DNA from 4 places in the Kribbella sp. C-35 genome. Region 1 is predicted to be linked to each of the others. Evidence: riboswitches for the same ligand, from Rfam matches in the RefSeq annotation. Region 1 holds a riboswitch; each other region holds the start of a gene.
What was found. Region 1 has a riboswitch for thiamine pyrophosphate ahead of thiS (sulfur carrier protein ThiS). Riboswitches for the same ligand answer to the same signal wherever they lie in the genome.
Positions count from the first base shown of each region.

Region 2: it holds a riboswitch for thiamine pyrophosphate, as region 1 does, so the genes downstream of both, ACLJOO_RS12175 (purine-cytosine permease family protein) here and thiS (sulfur carrier protein ThiS) in region 1, are expected to answer to the same signal.
Region 3: it holds a riboswitch for thiamine pyrophosphate, as region 1 does, so the genes downstream of both, ACLJOO_RS28305 (GAF and ANTAR domain-containing protein) here and thiS (sulfur carrier protein ThiS) in region 1, are expected to answer to the same signal.
Region 4: it holds a riboswitch for thiamine pyrophosphate, as region 1 does, so the genes downstream of both, thiC (phosphomethylpyrimidine synthase ThiC) here and thiS (sulfur carrier protein ThiS) in region 1, are expected to answer to the same signal.

Region 1 covers NZ_JAJPWG010000003.1:557,358-562,363, forward strand. Annotated here, with positions in the region: gene ACLJOO_RS22535 (DUF6807 family protein) at 1-1,117, shown strand, start outside; gene ACLJOO_RS22540 (thiazole synthase) at 1,092-1,865, opposite strand; gene thiS (sulfur carrier protein ThiS) at 1,868-2,071, opposite strand; TPP riboswitch at 2,062-2,173, opposite strand; gene ACLJOO_RS22550 (DUF5937 family protein) at 2,189-3,133, opposite strand; gene ACLJOO_RS22555 (pyridoxamine 5'-phosphate oxidase family protein) at 3,203-3,622, shown strand; gene ACLJOO_RS22560 (G5 domain-containing protein) at 3,627-4,163, opposite strand; tRNA gene ACLJOO_RS22565 (tRNA-Lys) at 4,426-4,501, shown strand; gene ACLJOO_RS22570 (DUF262 domain-containing protein) at 4,952-5,006, opposite strand, start outside.
Region 2 covers NZ_JAJPWG010000001.1:2,399,739-2,404,744, reverse strand. Annotated here, with positions in the region: gene ACLJOO_RS12185 (class I SAM-dependent methyltransferase) at 1-438, opposite strand, end outside; gene ACLJOO_RS12180 (flavodoxin family protein) at 548-1,252, shown strand; gene ACLJOO_RS12175 (purine-cytosine permease family protein) at 1,249-2,574, opposite strand; TPP riboswitch at 2,570-2,687, opposite strand; gene ACLJOO_RS12170 (alpha/beta fold hydrolase) at 2,706-3,365, opposite strand; gene ACLJOO_RS12165 (hypothetical protein) at 3,362-4,168, opposite strand; gene ACLJOO_RS12160 (DUF3152 domain-containing protein) at 4,199-5,006, opposite strand, start outside.
Region 3 covers NZ_JAJPWG010000004.1:518,023-523,028, forward strand. Annotated here, with positions in the region: gene ACLJOO_RS28295 (hypothetical protein) at 1-477, opposite strand, end outside; gene ACLJOO_RS28300 (hypothetical protein) at 1,665-1,853, shown strand; gene ACLJOO_RS28305 (GAF and ANTAR domain-containing protein) at 1,956-2,699, opposite strand; TPP riboswitch at 2,931-3,044, opposite strand; gene ACLJOO_RS28310 (ABC transporter ATP-binding protein) at 3,183-4,091, shown strand; gene ACLJOO_RS28315 (ABC transporter permease) at 4,088-4,891, shown strand; gene ACLJOO_RS28320 (hypothetical protein) at 4,925-5,006, opposite strand, start outside.
Region 4 covers NZ_JAJPWG010000003.1:692,888-697,893, reverse strand. Annotated here, with positions in the region: gene ACLJOO_RS23235 (RDD family protein) at 42-707, shown strand; gene ACLJOO_RS23230 (hypothetical protein) at 710-1,267, opposite strand; gene ACLJOO_RS23225 (transposase) at 1,264-1,863, opposite strand; gene thiC (phosphomethylpyrimidine synthase ThiC) at 2,005-3,627, opposite strand; TPP riboswitch at 3,618-3,751, opposite strand; gene ACLJOO_RS23215 (lysophospholipid acyltransferase family protein) at 3,792-4,538, shown strand; gene ACLJOO_RS23210 (hypothetical protein) at 4,663-5,006, shown strand, end outside.

The DNA.
Region 1 (5,006 bases):
TCTGGTGGCGTTCGGGTTGCTGGCGCGGCTCAACGAGGTCGGGGTCGCCGTACCGGCTGATCTGTCGGTGACCGGGATGGACGACATCGGGCTCGCGCGGTTCGCCGTACCGTCGCTGACGACTGTCCGGGTGCCGCAGACGGACCTCGGCGAACTCGCGTGGCAGCGGTTGCACGCGTCGATCGCGGCTGGGGCGGGCGAGACGGACGCCGTACCCGAGCTGCGGCTGGCGGTGCGGGCGAGCACTGGTCCGGTGCCGCAGGAGCCGCGTTCTCAGGCGTCGGCTGATCAGATCGGGTGGCTGCAGCAGGGGGACATCTTCGCGCTCGGGAGTTCGGCGGGGTTGCTCGCGCGGTACGAGTTCGGCCGGCGGATGCCGCAGGTGCACGCGCCGCGCCCGTACCTGCATCCGGTCCGGACGCTCGGCGGACACCCGCTGACCGAGGTCAACCCGGTGGACCATCGCCACCACTACGGACTCTCACTGTCTGTCGCGCAGGTCAACGGCACTTCACACTGGGGCGGCCGGACCTATGTCCGCGGTCAAGGCCCGACCCTCCTGACGAACCACGGTCAGCAGCGCAGCCGCGGCGTCACCGTCGACGATCGCTCGTTGGTCGACGACATCACTTGGTACGACGAGCAGGGCCGACCGCAACTCGTCGAACGCCGGTGTCTCGCCGGGGACCTCGCCTTCGGTGGCTGGCGCCTGGACTGGCGGAGCGTGCTGACGGCGCGCTACGGCTCGATCCGGATCGACAGCCCGGCGACTTGTGGACGCGAGGGCGCGGGGTACGGCGGGATCTTCTGGCGCCTGCCGTCCGCGCCGACGACGGTCCTGAGCGCCGACGGTGAAGGATTGGACGCCGCCTTCGGATCTGGCAGTCCGTGGCTCGCATTCGTGCAGGGCAATGTCAGTTTGCTGTTGCTGCAGCCGGATCAGGTGTGGCCGTGGTTCTTGCGCACCACCGAGTACGTCGGCGCGTGCCCGGCGCTCGCGTGGGACGAGCCGTTGACGTTGCAGCCCAACCAGGACCTGACGTTGTCGCTCACCGCGCTGCTGCTGGACCGCGCGGTGGACGCGGCGGAGGCTAAAACGTTGGCAGACCAGTTGTAGGCGACGACGCCAACGCCGACTGCCATCGCTTCGGCACACGGCCGGCGAGGCGTGCGTTCCGGCCGGCCGAGACGGCGTCGCGCATCGCGGCGGCCATCAGGGCAGGCTTCTCAGCACGAGTCACCGGGGTCGCGAGCATGACCGCGTCGCATCCGAGTTCCATCGCCAGCGCGGCGTCACTCGCCGTACCGATGCCGGCATCAACGATCACCGGGACGTTCGCCGCCTCGGCGATCAGCGCGATGTTGTGCGGGTTGCGGATGCCGAGCGCCGAACCGATGGGTGCGGCCAACGGCATCACGGCCGCGCACCCGGCCTGCTCGAGACGGCGGGCGAGGATCGGGTCGTCGTTCGTGTACGGCAGCACGGTGAAACCGTCGGCCACCAAGGCCTCCACGGCATCGAGCAGCTCGAACGGGTCCGGCAGCAACAGGTGGTCGTCGGCAACGACCTCGACCTTGATCAGGTCGGTCCCGAGCGCCTCGCGGGCCAGTTTCGCGGTCAGTACAGCCTCGGCCGCGGTGTGGCAGCCGGCCGTGTTCGGCAGTACGTCGATGCCGTGCTTCTTCAGTACGTCGAGCACCGAGCCCTCGTGCCCCGTGCCGAGGCGGCGCATCGCGACCGTGGTGAGTTGGGTGCCGGAGGCAATCAATGCCTCCTCCATCACTTCCAGGTTGGCCGAACCGCCGGTCCCCATGATCAGCCGCGACGTGTACGTGCGCCCGCCGAGCTCCAGTGGATCATCCATGGTCAGCCTCCCTGCGTCGCGCTGACGATCTCGACCCGGTCGCCCGGCCGCAGGGTGGTCTGCGCCCATTCAGCCTTGGTCAGCACGTTCTGGTTCACCGCGACCGCGATCCCGGTGGCGCGATCGGAGTACTCCGCGATCAGCTCGGCCACCGACTTGCCCGGCGGTACGTCGATCGCCGTACCGTTCACCCAGACGGATTCCATCGCTTCCTCCCTACGCCGGAATTACCCGATTCAGGTTCAGCGGTCGGTGACGGTGCAGTCACCCTCTCAGCCCACTTCCTGCGAGCTCCCGCGGACGTCTCGACTATAGCTGACGGCTCAGTCGACTTGCGTGCCGGTGAGGAGGGCGGCGAGCTCCGTCGGGCGGTAGAGGACCTGTTTGCCGGTGCGCTGCGGTTCGACGAGCCCGGTACGGCGTAGTAGTTGGAGGTGCTGGCTCACCGCGGACGGCGTCACCTTCAGTTCGCCGGCCAGGTCGGTCGTCGTACGGGGATGGGTGAGGAGCTCGAGGATGTGTGCTCTCGGCGTACCGATCAACTGAGCGAGGTCGTGGCGGGACGGCGGCTCGACGACGGACCACAGATGGGCCTGACCGCGCGGCGGGTAGCCGAGCAGCGGTTCGGCGCCCGGGTCGAACGGGATGACGGCGTGCGGTCCGAACAGGGTCGGCTGCAGCACGAGCCCGCGACCGTCGACGTGTTCGGTGCGGCTCTGCTCGGCCACGCGGTCGACCTTGAGGAGCCCTTCGGCGTAGGTGATCGCTGGGCCGAGGCCGTTGAGCATGGCGCCGGTCCCTTGCTGGGTGACGACGTGACCGCGGTAGCTGATGTCGGCGGAGAGGAGAGTGCGCATGCGGCTCCAGTACGGCGCCATCACAGCGTCCCAGTACTGGCTGAGTGCCTCGAGGACCTTGTCGATGGTCAGGTCTTCCGGTAGCTCGCCGTTGACCGCTACGAGTTGTCGCTCGAAGGTGTCCGGTTTGACGTTAGCGATCACGTCGAGCTCGTCGGAGAGCTGGGTGAGCGGCGAGGTCGGTCGTGGCGTCAGGAAGTCCGGGCTGCCCATGGTGTCGTTGACGAGCCACCGCAGTACGGACCAGTCCAGGGCGGTGACCTGCGGCTGTACGGCGCGCACCCAGCCGAGCTGCAGCGGGAAACGGCCGGGATCCCGTAGCGCGCGCAACGACAGCACCATCTCCGCGACCGGCGAGACCGCGAACCGCACGTCGGCCAGATCCTGTGAGTTCAGGACATAGGTGAGCACCGCGCCTCGCTTTCAGTCACGACACGAAGTATGGCCGAATTGTCGGTGGCGGGTGGGAGCGTGGTTTTCATGGGGTTTCGAGCGATGGACGACGACGAGGTAGCAGAGTTCCTGGCGCAGCCGCTGGTGGCCGTGCTGGCGGTCGACGACCCGGGCTGGTCGCCGCATGTGACGCCGGTGTGGTTCCGCCACCTGCCCGACGACAACAGATTCCAGGTGATGACGCCGGCCAAGTCGAAGAAGACCAGACTGCACCGGACCGGCACGGGTGAGCTGTCCCTCTCGATCCAGTCCGCCGACGGACCGACAGCGAAGTACGTCAACATGCAGGGCGTGGCGCGCTTCCTCCCGCTCAGTGCCGACCTGCTGAACGCGATGGTCGAGAAGTACCTACCGGAGGAACACCGCGCGGCCTACCTGGCCAACCCACCCGAAGACTCGATGTTCGACATCACCCCACGCCGCATCACCACAGCCGTCATCGACTGACAGTTCACTCGCAGGCGATCCCGTCGTGGTCGGCGTCGAGGCGATATTTGTCGGTGCCGACGACATCGATCGGACCATCGACGTACTCAGGTCCGTTCCCGCTCCCGCCCGAGCAATCAACGTCACTGGCAATCGGAACGCAACCGGAGTAGTTCGGATCGCACCCGCCGGATTCCTCCGGCTCCTCGACCTTCGTACCGACCGCCGTCACCTGCGACCGCGGCTCCTTCGCCACCTCCTGCCGGACCATCCGCTTAGCCGTCTGTACGCCGTTCACATAGGTAACCCGATACACGAGCCGCCGCGTGCCGTTGACCCCCGCCGTACGCACCGTCCGCTCACCCTTCGGCAACGAGTCATCCGTCACCGTCTTCTTCTTGAACGGAATCACCCGAAACTCCACGACCTCCTTCGTCGTGATCACCTTTGGCTTGACGCTCGCCTTGGGCGTCGTCTTAGGCGTAGCGGACGTCTGCGGCGTGGATGTCGCCGTACTGACCGGCGCGGGCGTCAGGCTGGCGATCGCAGCCGGCTCACCCACCCCCGACGTACCCGAATCCGCCCCACACCCTCCAACGAGCGCCGCCACCGCAACCGACCCCAACGCAGCACGAAGCAACAACACGATCCATCCCCCCAAACCCGCCGTCGGTTCCCCCCCGCGGCAGGATTTGTCAGCACCCGGACCACCCGAGCGAATTCCGATCTGTACCACCACCCCGCCCGCCACGCAACCCCTCACCCCAACCCCCCACCAAGCAAACCCCCACCAAACCTGACACACTGTTCCCCTCACCAGATGAGGGCCTCTAGCTCAATTGGCAGAGCAGCGGACTTTTAATCCGCGGGTTGTGGGTTCGAGTCCCACGGGGCCTACCAGTTTCCGCAGGTCAGGCGCACATCGGCACCTCGACCGGGATCATGGGGTCTGCTTTTACTCTGCCAATACGTAGAGTCACCACAGGCGGCTAGTTGCGCGTTGTTCAGCGACGTACCGCATCCGTTCGCACTGCTCGTTTCGCCTGTTCTCCGGCCGCCCAGCCGTTGAGCTGCCACATGCAGCTGGACCTTGGAGAACAGAGATGAGCAGACCGCACCTTCCGATCGGAACGTGGGGCAACGTCCGATCGCGTGGTGTCGTCGGTCCGGTTCCGAGAGGAGGATCCGCCAAACCTCCAGATGAGGACCCAGTTTCCTCGATGCCCGCGGTACACCGAGCTTCTTCGCAGCATCCCAGAGGTCTGGTCGATCAAGTGCGCCTAGAAGACCATCGCCAACGCCGAGGCGGACCGGCGGGCACCTGCGAGAGCAGAGGGTCGCCCGCCGTCGTCACAGGGCCTGGTAGTAGTTGTGGATGGTCGCCGCCATCAGCTTCCGGCGCTCG
Region 2 (5,006 bases), on a different contig from region 1:
GATGATCGCGATCCCGCCCGGCTTCAGCACCCGGGAGATCTCGCAGATCGTGGAGATCTGCTCGTCCTCGGCGAACAGCTCGTGGAACGCCGTCCACAGGCAGATCACCGCGTCGAACGAGTCCCATTTGTACGGCAGATCGGTCATCGAGCCGATCGCCCAGTCGATCGCGAGCTCTTCCTCGGCAGCCCGGGCGCGGCCGGCCTCGAGCAGGTTCGGCGAGATGTCCAGCCCACGCACCACCTTGCCGGCGCGACGCAGCGGCAGCGCGATCCGCCCGTACCCGCAGCACAGGTCGAGCACCGACTCCCGCCCCTCGAGCAGCTCCTCGACCGCCTTGACGATCAACGCGTCCCGCTCAGGCGAAGTACGCGCGGCCAACCCATCGGCCCCGAGTTCCGCATATTCGGCCCGACTACGCAGTGCGGAGTTCAGCATGACCGCAAGTATCACGGGGATCACGGGTCAGTTCCAGTCACGGTTCGGAAAGCGAGCGGTAATCGCCGTACTCTCGCGCCGCCGCCGCGTGCCTACGCACACTGCAAACATGACGACGTACGACGACCTGCGAGCGCTTTTCATCAACTGCACGCTGAAACGGTCACCGGAGCGCAGCAATACCGAGGGCCTGGTGGACGTGAGCCGGAAGATCCTGGAGAAACAAGGTGTACGGGTCGACGTGATCCGCGCCGTGGACCACGACATCGCGACCGGTGTCTGGCCCGACATGACCGAGCACGGCTGGGTGACGGACGCCTGGCCCGCGATCCAGCAGCAGGTGATGGCCGCCGACATCCTGGTGATCGCCGGCCCGATCTGGCTGGGCGACAACAGCTCGGTCACCAAGCAGGTGATCGAACGCTTGTACGGCAGCTCGTCGATCCTCAACGAACACGGGCAGTACGCGTACTACGGGCGCGTCGGCGGCTGCCTGATCACCGGGAACGAGGACGGCGTGAAGCACTGCGCGATGAACGTCCTCTACTCGCTGCAGCACCTCGGGTACACGGTCCCGCCGCAGGCGGACGCCGGCTGGATCGGTGAGGCCGGCCCCGGTCCGTCGTACCTCGACGTCGGATCCGGCGGTCCGGAGAACGACTTCACGAACCGGAACACCACGTTCATGACCTGGAACCTGTTGCACCTGGCAAGGATTCTGAAGGACGCCGGCGGGATCCCTGCCCACGGCAACCAGCGCTCCGAGTGGGACGCCGGCTGCCGCTTCGACTTCGAGAACCCCGAGTACCGCTAGGCGGCGGGCCTGCGGCCGATGCGGCCGAGTAGCACGGCGGCCAGCATCGAGACGATGATCGAGGTGTACGTCGCGCCGAGCCAGCCCGGCACCGGCTGGTGGTTGAAGAGGGCCTGCTGGATCTTGGCCCAGAAGGGGGACCAGGCGGAGACGGTGCCGGGGTTCACCAACTGGTAGGCGACGAAGCCGATCAGCCAGGCGGCGGTCGGTTGCCAGCGGAACTTCGCCGTATCGGAGACGTCCCACTTCATCTTGCTGACCACGAAGAAGTCCGCGATCGCGACCGCGAACAGCGGGATGAAGACCGAGCCGATCAGGTACAGGAACTGGGTGTAGTTGCCCAGGTCGACGAACAGGGCGATACCGGTGGCGAGTACGCCGATCGCGACCGAGATCCACCGCCGGTCGATGTGGCCGATCAGGTTGTGCGCGGCCATCGTGGTCGAGTAGACGTTCGCGTACGCCTCGTCGACCTCGTCCACCAGCAGCACGAGCAGCGCGATCGCACCGGCAGGCAGTGTGACCAGTGCGGTGATCACGTCCTCGCTGTTGGTCTGCAGCGTCGCCACAGCGACGACACCGAGCGCGTAGTACGCGATCGCGGCCAGACCGTAGCCGAGTGCGGAACCACTGAACGCGGCCTTGTTGGTCCGCGAGTGCCGCGTGTAGTCCGCGGCCAGCGGCGCGAAGGACACGACGCCGGCAGCGGCCAGGTCGACGGCCGGCCAGAAGCCGAACACGCTGTCCTGCGGCAACGCGTGCACCGGCTTGCTGAGCACCTGCACGAACAGGTACACCGACGCGAGCAGCACCAGCCAGACCATGAACTTCCGCAGGATCTTCACGCTGCCGAGCGGACGGACCGCCATCGCGGTCGCGATGATTCCGGCGAGTACGACGAACAGCCAGCGCCACCGCTCGCTCGTGACCGCGACCGCGGCCTGTGAGATCACGATGATCTCCATCGTCGCCCAGCCGACGTTCTGCGCGATGTTCAGCACGGTCGGCGCGATCGAGCCGCGGCGGCCGAACAGACCGCGCAGGCTCGCCATCGCGGGCGCACCGGTCTGCGACCCGAAGACGGCCGCGCCGCCGAGCACGAGGGCACCGATGCCGCAGCCGACGACCACAGCGAGCAGCCCCTGCCAGAGCGAGCCCGTGTACGCCGCCACGAGCGCACCGGTCACCGGGCCGAACAGGGAGATGCCGAAGTTGCCCCAGAGCGTGAACTGGTCGAAGAACCCGAGCGTGCGCGGCGCATCGGTGGTGAGGACGAGCGGCGCCTCGGTGGTGCCGGCAGGACGAACAGCTGTATCGGTCATGAGTGACCCCAATCCCTACGCCGGCATTACCCGGTCAGGTTCAGGCGGTCGGCGACCCAGCTGTCGCCCTCTCAGCCCGCGCATCCTCGGTGCGAGCTCCCGCATAGGTTTGTGTTCCTGAGTTTAACTCGTCAGCTACTTTCCGGAAGAGTGACTGCTCGTTCTATGAGAGCGGCCAGCTCCGGGCCGTTCGTGACGACCGGCATGTGGGCCCCGGAGTCCAGCGTGCGGGCCTCGCCGTGGCTGAGTTCGGCGAGCCGTTCGACCCATTCCGCCGTACACAAGAGGTCATGCCGGCCGCGGACGAGGATCACCGGCGCTTGGACGTGGGGCATGACTGCAGCCAGGTCGTGGTGCCTCGACGCTTCGCTGGCGCGGGCGATCGACGGCAGCGTCGTACGGGCGTATTGCGGACTGATCCGGACCAGCTTCGGCGCGTCCGGGATCGCGGAGCCGACGAGCCGGACCGCGCGGTCGACCCAACTCGACAGCCGGACGTCGCCGGTCGGCGCGGCGAGCACGAGCGCGTGGGCCAGCTCGGGGTAGCGGATCGCCAGCTCGACGACGATCTGACAGCTCGCCGAGTGGCCGACCAGCACAGACCGCTCGCGGATCTTCCCGGCCAGCGCTACCGCGAGGGCACGAGGGTGCAGGTCCTCACGGGAGCCCGCCGGTTCGCCGTACCCGGGCAGGGTGACCACGTGGTACGGCGAGACGAGGTGCTCGACCGTCCGCGCGTACGACTCCGGGCCGAGGCCCAGGCCGGGCACGAGGACGACAGGTGCGTTCACTCCCAGGGAGCCTTCGCCGGGGCGCCTTTGACGACCGGGTTCGCTACGTCGGGCTTGAGCTCGCGGTACCCGAGGAAGAGCCCGACGGCGAGGACGAGCAGGCCGAAACCACCCCAGCCGTACGCCGTGGGCAGCCGGTGGACCGTGCCGTCGCTGGCACCTAGACCTGTGGACAGCACCATGATCAGCCAGACCAGGATCGGGACGATGGAGACCGCGACCAGGAGCAGACCGGCCAGCTCGGACGGGTCGGGCCGGCGACCGGCCTTGTAGCGGGCCAGTACGTCGCGGACCCACATCACCAGCGCGGCTGTGCCGACTACCACGAGCAACAGCTGGCCGACCGCGTCGAGTACGTCCGTGCGGAGCGGGTGGTTCAGCGGCGAGCCTGGCGCCTGTGAGATCTCCCGGAGCGCGACGCGCTGCACAGAGACGACCAGCAGCCCGTAGATCGCGGCGATGAACGCGGCCAGGCCTACAACCCGAGCGGCGCGTGGGTCACGCGAGTGCTCCTCGCGGCCGTACGTCGGGAGCTCATGTGGCTCAGGGCTCGCTGGGGCGCCGTACGGTGCGCCAGGGCGATAGGCCGGGGGCTGGTGGTACGCCGGGTTGCCCTGCGCCGGGGGCTGCGTTCCGTAGGGCTGGGGCTGCGCATACGGGAACTGATCGGGCTGAGGCGCGTGGCCGGCGCCGTACGTGCCGCCGCCGTACGGCGTGGGTGGCGCGTAGTGCTGATCCTCGCCAGGCCCCTGCTGCTCGGGCTGATCGTCCCTGCCGTACGTCGGGAAGTCCTGTGACGACATCGCTTACTCCCTCCCGTCGTACCCAGTTTCTCAGGTCGCCTTGACCGTCGGCCAGGCGTTCGGCAGGCAGCCGGCCAGACCCTTGGTCTGCTGCATCATCACCGGCGCGGGGGTCTTCGGAGTGGTGCAGGTCGAGTGCCCGTGGCCGAGCGCGTGCCCGACCTCGTGGTTGACCAGGTAGCTGCGGTACAGGTCGACCTTCCCGTTGTACGCCGGGATCCCGTAGAGCCACCGCTTCGCGTTGAGCACCACGCGGTCCTCGACCCGGCAGGAGACCTCACCGCCGGTGTCGAGCGGCAGACAGAGCTTGTCGGTCAGGGTCGGCGTGGCCAGGATGATCCGGAGGTCGGCGTCGACACGGTCCGTCCGCTCGAAACTCACCGGGTGCACCGCCTGCCAGCCGCGCGGGTCCGTCAGGGTCTTGTGGATGGCTGCCGCGACCGCGGCGCCGTTCACCGACACCCCTTGCTCGATCTCCACGCGGTACGTCATCTTGCCGCGCACACCGGTCGCCTTGTTGGACCCAGGCACCACGCCGAGCTTCCCGGTCGACACCAGAACGTTCGGCTTCGCACCCTTCGGCTTGCGCGTCAGGGTCGGTGCCGGTCGCAACGGAGTGGTGAACTTCTGCGTCGGCGTGGCAATCGGAACCGGCGTCACCGAGGGCGTGACCGACGTCACCGGCTCCTCCTTGGCGACATCGTTGACCCCCGCAACCGCCTGCGCCGCCAAACTGTTCCGGTGCGCGACATCCGGATGCGCCACCACCACAGTCCCCAGCACCGCCAACGCAGTCACCACAAGCCACTGCCCCTTGTACGACTTCCGCCGACTATGC
Region 3 (5,006 bases), on a different contig from region 1:
GTCGAAATCACCGGCCTTGTGGGCGGCCATGGCGGCCTGGTGCGATCGCCAATCGCCCATCGCCGCCCGGCCCGTTGCCAGCGCGTCGCCGACGACCTGCGCCCGCCGCTTGCACACGCTGAGTTCGCTCGAGGTTGCAGTGACCGCGGAGCACACTCCGCTCAGAGTCGCCAGGACCTTGGCGTCGTCGTCGTACCGCTGGAGGTCGGCGGGCCCGGCCAGCCGGGTGCCCTTCCAGATCGCTGACACCTTCGGCTTGATACCGGCCAGCAGCTCGGTGCGAGCCTGTACGTGTTCGGCCCAGTGCCCGATCCCGACCCTGGCGGCGGCGAGCACGTTCTCGGCTGCGGCCAACTCGCGGGCGCATCCGGACATGGCATCTTCACCGGCGGAGACCGACCTCGCCGAGCCCAGCGGGCCGATCGGCAAAGGGGCCAAGCTGCTCACGGTCGCCTCGCCTGGCGTGTTCTCGGTCATCACGACCTCTCTCCCCCCGAGAGAGCCGAACGCTCTGCATACTGCCAATCGATCAAGCGTTTGGGAACCAGAACGCGCGAAGCTGCAGGTATTTGCAGCGACACCTGTCAATGAGTCACGAGCTTGCTACGAAGAGCATCAGCAAGGTTCGTCGGTGGAACTGGTCGGCATGGGGCGCCGACCGTGTTGGCGCCGGCGTTGTGTTTATGACGTTGCCGCAGACGGGTCCTCGTGGGGTCGCCTGGAACTTGATGCCGCCGTCGGCGTTGCAGGTGATGAGGTTGCCGTAGGCATCGTTCAGTGTTCCGTCGGTGGGAGTGTCGCCGCCGAACCGGATGCCCGCGAGCTGGTCCGGCCCTCTGGTCGCGGCTTCGCCGGCCGGGTGACGGCGCCTGGTGCCTTCAAGCCGGTCTCACCGGGGGCAGACTGCGGTTATGGACACATGGATAACAGTTGTCGGATCTGGCCAGGCCAGTGCGCCTCCCGACGTACTGCGGATGTCACGCCAGCTCGGGCGGATCGATGCGAAGCTGCCCGGACTCGAACGCGAGCCGTGCGCACGCAGCTGTGCTCAGGTGTCGCACCCGCGGATGGGCGGGTTCTTGCCGTGGGCAACTTTGACTGGTCGGACGTTGTCTTCGTGCAGAGAGAGGAGGGTGTGCGGCCCGAGCCGATCAAGCCAGAACTGCCACCTCCAGGGTCAATAGAGGCTCGGTGGGCGATTGATGGGGTTGTCAGCTGGCGTGGTCTTGTCTATCGTGGCGCCTGGTTGGGAGAACAGCCGGGCGGCCAAGGGTGCCGCCGGTTGTCGACGGAGATCGAGGATCCCACCGCCTCCAGGTCATCTGTGGTACTGCGCTGTGCCGCGCTCGGCCTGATCAGTCGTGGTCCCGACTCGCCACACCGTGCAGATCCCGCCGCCGAGCCAGCACATGCGAACGCTCAGGGGTGAGAACAGTGGCGTGGACGATTCATTACTGCGGTGATCGGCGTAGAGGCAACGAGGAGCTGATCGGCGGGGCGGGCTGACGGGCACAGTGGTGCTGGCGCCGCGAACGAGACTCACGTACGTCGACAGGCACGGGCACCCGATCAATCGCAGTACTTGGCTCGCCTTGTCTGCCAGGCGTGAATACGTGGTGATCGAGTCCGACCGCGTGGGCGGGGGTCGTCACCGCATTCAGATCATGACGATCTGGGTGGGTTTGAGACCGCCGATCTTCGAGACGCTGGTCCACTGCGCAGGGAGCAGCCGGCCGCGTCGATGGATCTGGGCAAGCCTGGTGGAGGCACAAGCCGGCCATGTGCAGATCGTCGGCGAGCTGACCACTCGCGGTGGCGTGTTCGCGGAGGAGGAAGCACCTGGGAACTCGTGACCGGGCAGGGGCGAGAGTCTCAGACGCTCCGTTTGTGTGCGGCCAGGAGGGCGGCCCGGGTCAGTCCTGGCGTTTCTCTCCGGGGCGTGCCTCGAGTGCGGGTCAGTCGCCGAATGAACCGTTGGAATCGTCGTCCGGAGCGAATGTGCGGCTGTCGACCGGCGCTTGTCCGGTCAGTTTGGTGATGAGGTCGGCGGCGACGTCCCGCAGCTTGCGGTTGGTGTTCTGCGAATGGCGCCGCAGCAGTTCGAAGGCCGTCCTGGCATCGCATTTCTGCTGGCCCATCAGCAGGCCGAGCGCCTGGTCGATCACCGATCGCGAGGCCAATGCCCGCTCCAGTTGCTCGCTCAGATGTAAATGTTGCACCGCTCGTGCCGCGAACGCCAAGGTGGTAGCGGCCTGGTCGGCGACGGCGGCGGCCCGTTCCCGATCCGCCTCGCTGAACGAGTTCGGCTGGTCATACCCGTAGAGATTCAAGGCGCCGATGATCTGGTCGTCGACGACCAGCGGGAAGCTGAGCGACGCGGTTACCCCGAGTTCGAGTGCAGAATCGCGGTAGCGGCGCCACCGGTACTCGCTCGCCTGGTCCGCGACGTCGACCACCTCGCCGTTCTCCAAGGCGTCCAGGCAGGGCCCTTCACCGAGGCTGTACTGCTGCTCGTCGATCAACGCGGCCCGTGAATCACTGGTCACGATCGTGTGAGGCTGCCCGTCGTACCGAGCGGTCATGCCGCACGAGGCCTGCGGCTGCACCACCTTGGCCGCCATGCCCGCCAGCTTGACGAGCAAGTCCTCCAGTCCGGGACCGTTGAGCAGCAACGAATGCACTGAGCCCAGCACATCCACAAGAGGCTCGTCACTTCGACCATCTGTAGCCACGGCGCCACCCGTTCGTGCCTTGACCGACCTGCTCCCCGCCGCAGACTGGGCCCTGGGGCGGAGGGTGGACAGCAACAGATGAACAGTGACGGCAATTCAAACGCTACGCCGCTTGGCGGCGAGAACGACGTCGTACGTCGCGATCACCCAACCCCTTGGTCGGCTGGTCGGGTCTTTGAGCGAAGGCATCGACAGAAAAGACCTGCGAGACGGTTTCCCTTCGCCGGCATTGTCCGGATCAGGTACTTGGGGTCGCCCAATGGTCCTAAGATCGTCAGGCCTCTCAGCCTTTCGGCTCCCTCGCCCGCCTCGCAGGCCAATTCAATCTTGACTCCGGGAGCAGTCGGCGTCAACAGGGATGAACCCCCGACTTCACTGGGCGGCACGCCGTCGCGGATGTCGGCCCGGCCACGCACCTCGTCGGCCTTGCTCGAGGCGCACAATGACGGAGTGGGTACTGCGATCGAGGTCGAAGGGCTCGTCAAGCGGTACGGCGGCAAGTTGGCCGTGGACGAAGCGTCGCTGTCGGTGGCAGACGGCGAGGCCTTCGGCTACGTCGGTCCCAACGGAGCCGGCAAGACGACCACGATCAGGTGCATGCTCGGCTTCGTCCGGCCGTCGGCCGGCCAGATCCGCATCCTCGGGCAGGATGTGGCGTCCGATCTCAACGCAGTGCTCGCCGATGTCGGGCACCTGCCGGGTGAGTTCGGGTTGTGGCCGCAGATGACCGGGGACGAGTGCCTCGACTACCTCGGTGCGTTGCAGCGGCGCCCACTCGTCCGGCGGCGGGAGCTGTGCGACCGGCTGGAGCTGTCGCAGGCCGACCTGAGGCGCCAGATCCGGATGTACTCGCGGGGTATGAAGCAGAAGATCGGCATCATCCAGGCGTTCCAGCACGAACCACACGTGCTGGTGCTCGACGAGCCGACGGAGGGTCTCGATCCGGTCATGAAGGAGCGGTTCGTCGGGCTGCTCGCCGAGCACCGCCAGGCGGGTGGAACCGTATTCCTCTCATCGCACATCCTCTCTGAGGTGGAGGAAACGACCGAGCGGGTCGCCGTGCTCAAGGCAGGTCGGATCGTGCGGACCGGCGCGACCGCGGACCTCACCGGTGAACGCGTGCGCCACTGCACCCTTGTGCTCAAGCATCCGCTCGCCGCCGGCGGGCTGGACCTCGACGGTGTCTCGGAACTGCAGAGCGACGGCCTGCTCCATCGATTCGAGTTCCGTGGGGACATGGAGCCGCTGATGCGACGGCTCGGCGCGCTCGCGGTGCAGGAGTTCGTCTGCGAGCCGGAGCACCTCGCCGAGACGTTCTTTGAGATCTACGGCGACTCCGGTCAGGGTCGGGCGTCATGAGCTCGGTCGTGCTCCGCCATACCTTGCGGCAAGTACGCCGTACGCTCGGTGTGCTGTCCCTCGGCGTCGGCGCCTTCTTCTACCTGGTCCTCCTCGCCTCATCATCGTTCACGAGCGAGGCGCCGAACCTGCCCTTCTTCCAGTCGCCGCCCAAGGCCATGACCGCGTTCCTCGGTGGATCAGCCGACTTCTTCCACGCCGACGGATGGCTGAGTGCCGGGATGACCCATCCTGTCATTCTGTCGTTGCTGACTTCTGCGGCGTTGCTGGTCGCCGCCGGGTCGGTGGCTACGGAGGTCGAGCGGGGGACCATCGACCTCGTGCTCGTTCGGCCTGTCGGCCGCGTGCCATTCCTGCTGGCCAAGGCGCTCGCCTCGATCGTGGCTGTCTCCGCCGCGGAGGCGGGAGGCCTGGCCGGCGTACTCGTCGCCAGGCAGACGATCAGCGGGGTCCGGGACCTGTCGATCGGCTCTGTGCTCCGCGCCTTCGCCGGTTCGTGGCTGCTGTTCGTGGGCGTCGCCATGGTCGGCGTCCTCGTATCGGCCCGGTCGAGCCTGCGCGGACGCGCGATCGGCGTCACCGTCGGCATCGTGGTCGCCTGGTTCTTCATGAACTTCATTGCACTGCTCATCGACGGCATCAGTGGCCTGCGGTTCGCTTCTCCGTTCCACTACTTCCGGCCCATCGACCTGGTCGCCGGCACTCTGCCCGGAAGTGACCTACTGGTTCTCGCAACGATCCCGCTGGTCGCCCTGCTGTGGGCTGTCGCCGAGTTCACCCACCGCGACCTCACCCGCTGATCATTGCCGCTGGCAACCTTCTGAGTCGCAGGGTCAGGTGAGCCGGGTGTCGGCGGTGGGACCGGCGCCCTCGAGGCTGCGGAGTCCCTCCAGCGCGACGGTGAGCATGGGGATG
Region 4 (5,006 bases), 140 kb from region 1:
CCCGATACAGTGTGCATCGATCGACTGGGAGACGGATTCCGATGAGCACACCGATGCCGCCCGACGACGACCGGCCGCAGGACCGGCCCTACGGGAACGAGCAGCCGGGCTACGGGTACGGGCAGCAGCCGGGGTACGGATACGGGCATCCGCAGCAGCATCCGCAGCAGGCGCCGTACGGGCCGGGCTACGGGCAGCCGTACGGCACGGCGTACGGCCAGCAGCCCTATGGTGCCTATGGCTACGGCTACGGCGCTCCGATGCCTCCGCTGGCCGACTGGGGCCCTCGGGTCGCTGCGTCGCTCATCGACAGTCTGATCGCATTGGCGCCGCTCCTGATCGGGTACGGCGCTCTGATCGCGAACGTCGTCGCGCGCCGCGACAACCCTTACCCGTACGACAGGCCGCAGTGGTGGGCGATCATCCTTTTCCTGGTGTGCCTCGTCGCCAGCATCGCGCTCAGTCTGTGGAACCGGGTCTTCCGGCAGGGACGGACCGGCCAGAGCGTGGGCAAGAGCGCCCTGCACATCAAGCTGATCGACGCCGTGACCGGAGAGCCGATCGGCGCCGGCCGGTCCTTCCTCCGCGACTTCCTCAGCGGCCTCTTCAACAACGCCTGCTTCCTGAACCTCCTGTGGCCCCTGTGGGACGACCAGAAGCAGACGTGGCACGACAAGGTCGTGAACACCTACGTGGTGCGCATCTGACGTCAGTGCGAGCGTAGGAGACCGGCGCAGGCCACTGCCCACAGCACACTGCTGAAGGTGCCGATGATGAAGCGTTCGGCAACGGCCTGCGGTGTGACCGAGGCAGGCTGATCGGGACTGCGGAGCTCGGGGTACCTGGCCAGTCCCTTGATCGCCAGCACCACAGCGATGCCTTCCGGCCAGCCGGCAACCAGTGATGCGTAGATGGCCATTCGCTCGAGCGCACCGATCAGTGCGCCGCCACGCAGTACCTCACCGGCCTTCTGCGTCGACTGGGCACGGGTGCTCCTCCGGTCGGCCAGAGCCATCACAGAGGTCGTCAGCGGACCGCCGCCTGTCACTGCCAACGCTCCGGCCAGCAGGAGCAGTACGTTCCACCAGCGCTCGGGCCAGCCGTCTACTCCGTGTCCAGCGAGCAGTAGCACGCCGACTGCGGCCAGGCAGGCCAGCATGACGCTACTGATGACGATCTCGAGGGTGGAGCCGGACGACCTGGGCACCCATGCGAGTACGGCGAGGACCAGGGCGGCGCCGGTCAGCGACAGGACCAGCGCCGTCACGCAGCAGCCCCGGCGCCGAGGAGATCCGCGGCCAGCACCCGTCCGCGCTGTTCCTCGGCGAAGCCCGCGGCCTGGGCGCGTTGCGTCACCGCCGACTGGCTGATGCCGAGTTTCACGCCGATCTCCCGCCTCGTGAGTCCTTCGCCCAACAGGTCCGCCACTGCCCAGCCACGGTCACTGCGACGCCGCAGTACGGACGCCATCAGCCACAGCACCGTCTCCACCTGCTCTGCTCTGCGTGAGTCCGCTCCGACCACGTTCACGTGGTGCTGACTGGACTTCGCCCGCGTCACCGCCTCCCGCGCGAACACGTACGCGTCGCCGCTTCCGGCGCGGGTGCTGCGTGGCAGCGGTTCGGTGACCTCACCGACGCCGAGTCCGACATACCAGTTGTCCGACCGCAGCAGTTCGACGATCACGTCGACGGTCGGCCGGGCCTCGGACAGCACGCCCTGCACCTCGTCGCCGGCGGTCCGCTCGAACTTCCGCAGCAGTCCGCTCCGCCGCGGCCGGCGGTTCAGGGAGTTGAGTAGCTCAGGTACGAGATCGCTCGTGCTTCGGCTGCCGCGCTGATCTACCGTGAGAACGAAGACCATCGCCCTGCACCTCCTTCTGAACGGCTTAAGGCTACAGTCTTATTCACGTAGAGTGAAGGCCAAAACCTGAATCGGTTCAGCCAGTTACTCCCCGTATCCGGCCCGGAGCCAGGTTCACGCCGGGCCGGACGGGCGCCGTACTCAGTCCGTGATCGGTAGATAGAGCTTCTGGTCAGTGGATTTGAAGGTCTCCGACATCTCGGCGAAGCCGGCCTCGATGGCCTCGGTGGAGGTCAGCCCACGTTCCTCGGCGTACGCGCGGATGTCGGCGGTGATCCGCATCGAGCAGAACTTCGGCCCGCACATCGAGCAGAAGTGCGCGGTCTTCGCGGGCTCGGCCGGCAACGTCTCGTCATGGAAGGACCGGGCGGTGTCCGGATCCAGCGAGAGGTTGAACTGGTCCTCCCAGCGGAACTCGAACCTTGCCTTGGACAACGTGTCGTCCCAGGACTGCGCACCCGGATGCCCCTTGGCCAGATCGGCTGCGTGGGCGGCGATCTTGTACGTGATCACGCCGGTCTTCACATCGTCACGATCGGGCAGGCCGAGGTGCTCCTTGGGCGTGACGTAGCAGAGCATCGCCGTACCCAGCCAGCCGATCTGTGCCGCGCCGATCGCCGATGTGATGTGGTCGTACGCCGGCGCCACATCGGTTGCCAACGGCCCCAACGTGTAGAACGGCGCCTCCCCGCACAGCTCCTCCTCGAGCCGGACGTTCTCCGCGATCTTGTGCATCGGCACGTGTCCGGGGCCTTCGATCATCACCTGTACGTCGTGCTCCCAGGCGATCCGCGTCAGCTCCCCCAGCGTCCGCAGCTCGGCGAACTGCGCCTCGTCGTTGGCGTCCGCGATGCAGCCCGGGCGCAACCCGTCCCCGAGCGAGAACGTCACGTCGTACTCGCGGAGAATCTCGCACAGCTCCGCGAAATGCGTGTACAGGAAGGACTCCTGGTGGTGCGCCAGGCACCACGCGGCCATGATCGACCCGCCGCGCGACACGATCCCGGTGATCCGCCGCGCGGTCAGCGGCACGTACCGCAGCAGTACGCCGGCGTGCACGGTCATGTAGTCCACGCCCTGCTCGCACTGCTCGATCACGGTCTCGCGGTACACCTCCCACGACAGCGCCGCCGGATCGCCCTTCACCTTCTCCAGTGCCTGGTACAACGGCACCGTCCCGATCGGCACCGGCGAGTTCCGCAGGATCCACTCCCGCGTCTCGTGGATGTTCTTCCCGGTGGACAGGTCCATCACGGTGTCCGCGCCCCACCGGGTCGCCCAGACGAGTTTCTCCACCTCTTCCTCGACCGAGCTGCTGACGGCGGAGTTGCCGATGTTCGCGTTCACCTTCACCAGGAACTTCTTCCCGATGATCATCGGCTCGCTCTCCGGGTGCCGCCGGTTCGCGGGGATCACCGCGCGCCCGCGCGCTACCTCCGCCCGGACGAACTCCGGATCGAGTCCCTCCCGTAAGGCGACGTACCGCATCTCCTCGGTGATCACTCCGGCCCGCGCGTGCCCGAGCTGGGTCCGCGGCTCGCGCCCGGCGATCCACTCGCGCCGCAACGCGGGCAGACCGGCCTGTACGTCGATCCGCGCCGACGCGTCGGTGTACGGACCGGACGTGTCGTAGAGGTCGAAGTGCTCGCCGTTGGTGAGATTCACGCGGCGCGCCGGTACCCCGAGCTCTCCGCGATAGATCTTCTCCGAGCCCGAGATCGGGCCCGTGGTGACGGCCGGACGGATCGTGCTGACATTCACCATGCTGCTGCTCCCTACGCCGGAATTACCCGGACAGGTTCGGCGGTCGGCGGCGCCGGCCAGGTGTCGATTCCTGGTCCAGCCGCCCTCTCAGCCCACTACGGTGCGAGCTCCCGCGATCTCCAGTTGTCACCGGACACATTAGACGAACCCTGTAGGTTCTAGAGATGCGAGACCTCGTCTATCCGCCTGTCGTCGCTTTCGCGAAGACCGCGTTCACGGTGCTGGACCTGAAGATCCGGCGTACCGGGACGGAGCACGTGCCGCGCACCGGCGGGGCGCTGATCGCGATCAACCACGTCAGCTACGTCGACTTCATCCTCGGCGGGTACGGCGCACTTCCGGCGAAGCGGCTCGTCCGGTTCATGGCGAAGGAGGTGCTGTTCCGCAACCGGTACTCCGGTCCGTTGATGCGCGGGATGCACCACATCCCGGTGGACCGGGACGCGGGCGCCGCGTCGTACCAGCAAGCGCTGGAGTACCTGGCGGCCGGCGAGCTGGTCGGTGTGTTCCCGGAGGCGACGATCAGCCGCTCGTTCGAGCTCAAGGAGTTCAAGTCCGGCACGGTGCGGATGGCGGCGGAGGCCGGCGTACCGGTGCTGCCGATGATCCTGTGGGGCACGCAGCGGATGTTCACCAAGGACCACCCGCGGGACTTCACCCGGCACCGGCCGATCTCGATCAGCATCGGCGCGCCGATCACCGTGACGCCTGACGACGACCCGGCCGAGGCGACCGCGCACCTGCGGTCCACGATGGCCGGGATGCTGGACGAGACCATCCGCGCCTACCCCGAGCAACCGGCCGGTGCCTGGTGGTTGCCGGCCGCGTACGGCGGCAGCGCGCCGACGCCCGAAGAGGCCCAACGGCTGGACGCCGAGGAGCTCGCCCGGCGGGCAGCCAAACGTCAGTAACCGGACCAGACCTTGACCCTCGGGCCGGTACGAGGGTACGAAGTCTCTCGTTGACAGAGCAGGAACCTGGGGGGTCCCTGTGCGGCGGGCGACTGCGGTGGCTCGCGTACGAGAGCGGGCGGGGATGGTTTTGTTCGATTCACCGGAAGAGCTGCATCTGTTCGACCCGGGGGCGCTGACGCCGGCCCCGCACGTGGCCGAGCACATCCCGGACGCCGGGGCGTTCTTCGTCGACTGGGCGACCCGGGGGCTGGCCGCGGATCGCGCCCGGGAGATCGAGTCCGCGGTGAACGGCCGGCGCAACCAGAACGGCTGGTTCCCGCTCGAGTCGCTGGACAGCATCGGCCGCAAGGGCTTCTGGCGCGGCCCGCTGACCTACCTCGCCCGGATGACGGCCGACGACGCGAGGATCCTGCAGGAGTGGGCCACGGACGGCCTCGGCGGCGACCAGTCGAACCGCATCGAGGC